Regions from separate parts of the Heyndrickxia acidicola genome, predicted to be linked through region 2. Evidence: predicted binding sites of a transcription regulator. Region 2 holds the regulator's gene; the other holds the start of a gene.
What was found. The regulator LexA, encoded in region 2, represses DNA repair genes until DNA is damaged. The targets are predictions, from matches to a motif close to CGAACATATGTTCG.
Positions count from the first base shown of each region.

Region 1: uvrB (excinuclease ABC subunit UvrB) is a predicted target of LexA. The motif match lies at 908-921, and genes of this name have one in related genera.

Region 1 covers NZ_KV440953.1:4,489,551-4,492,034, forward strand. The annotation lists gene A5N88_RS25215 (hypothetical protein) at 1-28, opposite strand, end outside; gene A5N88_RS20865 (DUF2164 domain-containing protein) at 187-432, shown strand; gene uvrB (excinuclease ABC subunit UvrB) at 1,066-2,484, shown strand, end outside.
Region 2 covers NZ_KV440953.1:1,544,229-1,546,712, reverse strand. The annotation lists gene A5N88_RS07185 (OsmC family protein) at 90-509, shown strand; gene A5N88_RS24240 (YjcZ family sporulation protein) at 570-698, opposite strand; gene lexA (transcriptional repressor LexA) at 1,093-1,716, opposite strand; gene yneA (cell division suppressor protein YneA) at 1,939-2,262, shown strand; gene A5N88_RS07170 (YneB family resolvase-like protein) at 2,270-2,484, shown strand, end outside.

The sequences.
Region 1 (2,484 bases), 2.9 Mb from region 2:
ACTGAGTAATTGGTTGTGCATGTATCATCCTACAGGTTGATTTCCTCTGCAGGCACTCGCTTTACAAGGGGTTTCCCATAAAGCGCTATTCCGCAGTAGTTTCATATATCCGATCCAATTATCATTGGGTCAAATATCAGTATTGAGCTTTATCGAATCCTTCATTTTAAAAAGGAGTGTTTATAGATGATCAAGTTAAAATTGGAAAAAGAAGCAAAGGACAGGCTTATTTCGGATATTCAGCAGTTTATTTATAATGAGCATGGAGAAGAAATTGGGAGGCTGGCTGCTGAGCAGTATTTTGATTTTTTTAAAGAAAAACTGGGCCCTCTCATTTACAATCAAGCTCTTTATGATGCAAGGGTCTTAATGGAACAAAAGATGATGTCTTTGGAGGAGGATTTTTATACTCTGGAAAAAAGAGTAAAATAACGGTATGTCAGCTGAAGGACAAGCTATCTCTAAAGATTTGTTGAAACAAAAATGAAAGAACCCTTGCATATTAGGAGGGGCTTTTTCATTTTGGCTTTGTTAAAGGACACTGTTGTTTTTTAGCTCATTCGTGTGAATCTGCCGTTTCACACGCCTTTCAGCACAGCTGAAAGGTACAGTAAAGAAAGGAACCAAAGCAAACTTATTTGCTTTTGGTTCCTTTCTTTACTGTAAAATGAGCTAAAAAACGAGCAGTTATCAAAATTAAAATTTAACACAGTCTTTATTTTAAGCCTAGGCTGTTTTCGCATAGATTGTTGTTCTTCGCAAAAGTGCTAAATTCGTGTGAAGTGAGTCTTCGTGGCATCTTTCCGTAAGCAATTCACAAAATTACTGCAGAGCCTGTGAATTTCATTATTTTTTTGTTTTAAATAGCAATAAAGTTTACGAAAAGAGCCTTAGCCAAAACAAAAAACGAAAATTTGTTCGCTTTTTTCTGGTTAAAAAATAGCTGTTTGTGGTAAAATAAGGACTATGGTTATTTAATCGAACTTTACTTTTTAGAAAAATATTTTTCTAGAGTTTTCATACATTTTTTGATTGCAGATAGAGAAAAGATAGGAGGTTACCCATTTGGAACAACAGTTTGAATTGGTTTCAAAATATAAGCCCGATGGCGATCAGCCTGAAGCAATTAAAGAGCTGGTAGAGGGAATTAAAGCCGGGAAGAAGCATCAGACCCTGCTGGGAGCAACAGGTACAGGAAAAACATTTACTATCTCCAACGTCATTAAAGAAGTAAAAAAACCGACGCTCATCATTGCCCACAACAAAACCCTCGCCGGTCAATTATATAGTGAATTCAAAGAATTTTTCCCTAATAACGCAGTTGAATACTTTGTCAGTTATTATGACTACTATCAGCCTGAAGCCTATGTGCCGCAAACGGACACTTTTATAGAAAAAGATGCCAGCATTAATGATGAAATTGATAAGCTGCGCCACTCTGCCACATCCTCTTTATTTGAACGGGAGGATGTCATTATCATTGCCAGCGTTTCCTGTATTTACGGCTTGGGTTCACCTGAAGAATACCGGGAAATGGTCTTGTCACTTCGTACTGAGATGGAAATTGAACGAAATCAATTACTTCGCAGACTTGTTGACATCCAATATGCAAGAAATGATATCGACTTCCAGCGCGGAACGTTTCGTGTGCGCGGAGATGTAGTGGAAATCTTCCCGGTCTCACGGGATGAACATTGTATTCGTGTGGAATTTTTCGGAGATGAGATTGAGAGGATTCGGGAAGTCGATGCCTTAACTGGTGAAATTCTGGGCGACCGCAATCATGTTGCCATCTTTCCGGCATCCCACTTCGTAACCCGTGAAGAAAAGATGCGAATTGCCATTGAGAACATTGAGAAGGAATTGGAAGAGCAGCTTACAAAGATGCGTGACAATAATAAGATTCTTGAAGCACAGCGCTTGGAGCAAAGGACCCGGTATGATCTTGAAATGATGAGGGAAATGGGCTTTTGTTCAGGCATTGAAAACTATTCGCGCCATTTGACATTGAGGCCGCCCGGCTCGACGCCGTATACTCTTTTGGACTATTTCCCGAAGGACTTCCTTTTGGTTGTTGATGAGTCCCACGTTACGCTTCCTCAGGTGCGCGGGATGTTCAACGGCGACCAGGCACGCAAGCAGGTCCTTGTCGATCACGGTTTCCGGCTCCCATCTGCACTTGACAACCGGCCGCTGACCTTCACTGAATTTGAAGAGCATGTAAGCCAGGCAATCTTTGTTTCCGCAACACCAGGCCCGTATGAGCTTGAGCACACTCCGCAGATGGTGGAGCAGATTATCCGTCCGACAGGCCTTCTCGACCCGTTGATTGATGTGCGGCCAATAGAAGGCCAGATCGATGACCTTCTCGGTGAAATTAATGAGCGTGCAGTCAAGAATGAACGTGTGCTTGTGACCACGCTTACCAAAAAAATGTCTGAAGACTTAACACATTATTTAAAAGACATTGGGGTAAAGGTTCAA
Region 2 (2,484 bases):
AGAAATATTATGAGTGGTTGTAGAATGGCATGTTAGGAAATAAACTGAATTAAATGACTGAAATACTGTTGAAAGGGGATTGATTATCCATGAAGCTGAGTGTTGAATGGAAAGGAAAAATGGCCTTTGAAGGAAGCACGCCATCAGGACATTTTTTGAAAATGGACGCTTCTCAAGAGGATGGAGGGCAAAACAGCGGGGCAAGGCCAACAGAAATGTTATTAAATGCTCTAGCAGGCTGTACAGGAATTGATATTATTTCTATTTTGGATAAGATGAGGTTAAATGTTTCATCCTTTAGTATGGAAGTAGAAGGAGAACGTGCTTCTGAACACCCCAAACGATTTACGGATATTCATATTCACTATGTACTTGAAGGTGAGCTTCCTGAAGAAAAGGTTCATCGTGCCATCACATTGTCAAAGGAAAAGTATTGCTCGGTTGCACACTCATTAAGTGCCGCCCTTACGATGAGTTATGAAATTAATGGGAAAAAGATAAAAGCTTAGTTTTTGAAGAGCAGCTTTGAAAAAAAACCTCTAATAAAAGTATTAGAGGTTTTCATTACATTAGTTAAAGCAAACAATAGCTCCTACAATGATTAACAAAATGAATAGTACAACGATTAAAGCAAAAGTATTTCCGCCAGTATATGCTGGATAAGCGTAACCATAGTTACATCCGCCAAAGCAGCCCATATGTTACACCACCTTTCTTCTGTTTATACAGTATATGTGCATTTGTCATAAGGGTACTAGGGGAATGCGGATACTTTTATTGTAAAATTTAACTGTAGCTGGTTTCTAAGGATCTTGCGAAATATGATTTGGAGAATTTAATGAAGGCTCTTTTTGTAAGCTTTGTTGCTATTGGACATAGTACTATCATAATAAATATATGTTCAGTATTAAAACTTGTGAAGAGCTTAAGAAAAATTGCTGAGAAGACAGACAACACTGAATAATTCTTTGTACGTAAAGCAACAATCTATACTAAACCAGCTTTAATAAAAAATGTGGAACTATTGTGGAAATAAAAAATCAGGCCTTCTTTAAAGAAGCCTGATTTTTTTTATTAAATTAAAGAACAAAATTAGTGGATGGCCTGTCTATATAAACCGATTACTTTACCAAGAATGGAAACACTGTTTAAAATAATGGGTTCCATGGTGGCGTTTTCAGGCTGTAAGCGGAAGTAATTCTTTTCCTTAAAGAAACGCTTTACAGTGGCTTCATCATCCTCAGTCATCGCCACCACAATATCTCCGTTGTTCGCTGTCTGCTGCTGTCTGACAATTACATAGTCACCATCCAGGATACCTGCATCAATCATACTTTCACCGACAATTTCAAGCATAAAAATGTTTTCGTCAGCTGGAGCAAGTTGTTCAGGAAGCGGAAAGTACTCTTCGACATTTTCTATTGCTGTAATTGGAAGCCCGGCTGTTACCTTTCCAACCAAGGGTACATTCATCACGTTTTGGCGAGGAATGTTATCATGCTCTAAATCTAAGATTTCAATTGCACGCGGCTTCGTCGGATCTCGCCTGATAAGCCCCTTGCTTTCAAGCCTTGATAGATGTCCATGGACAGTTGAACTGGAAGCGAGGCCTACTGCTTCTCCTATTTCACGAACTGAAGGCGGATATCCTTTTGCTTTTACTTCCTGTTTTATGAATTCCAGAATATCCTGCTGCCTCTTTGAAAGTTTTGTCATTTATTACACCCCGTTTTCATAATTAATATGAGAGTCTCTGCCTATGAATCTTTTATTTATAAATACACCTATGTATCTTAGCCAGCTTTATTTTGAATTAATTATAACATGTATATCTGAACAGTACAAACATAAGTTCGAAAAAACTGTTGACTAAAAACAAATGTTCGTATTATACTTTTCTTAACAAAGCGAACATACATTCTCGAAAGGGTGTTTTATATGACTACTTATATTAAGAATTATTCATATGCTATACTTTTTATTGTCATTTCATTTCTTTTTGGAATCTATGTCATATTCTCACTGAATGACGATACTTCCTCCTATGAAAGAGTAGTGGTTAAACAGGGACAGTCTATATGGGAAATTGCATCTATTTATGAAAATGATTATTCTATGTCAACACAACAGTTTATTAAATGGGTACAGGACCATAACAATATTGATAGTGAAACCATTAAAGAGGGGGATATTCTTACCATACCTGTTAAAATGAAAAAAGAATTTAAATTGCAGAACAAATTGGCACTGAAGACGGAGTAAGGACATCATGAATTCAATTATATACTGCAGGGTTAGCACGACAAAGAATACACAGGAAACATCATTGGAAAGGCAGCACGAAGAGCTTGTGGCTGCTGCTGGTAAATGGGGTTTTACAGTGGTAAAAGTAATTAAGGATCAGGCCAGCGGCTATGACCTTGAAAGACAAGGCATCCTTGAAATGCTTGATTATATTAAAGAAGATAATGTACAAGCTGTACT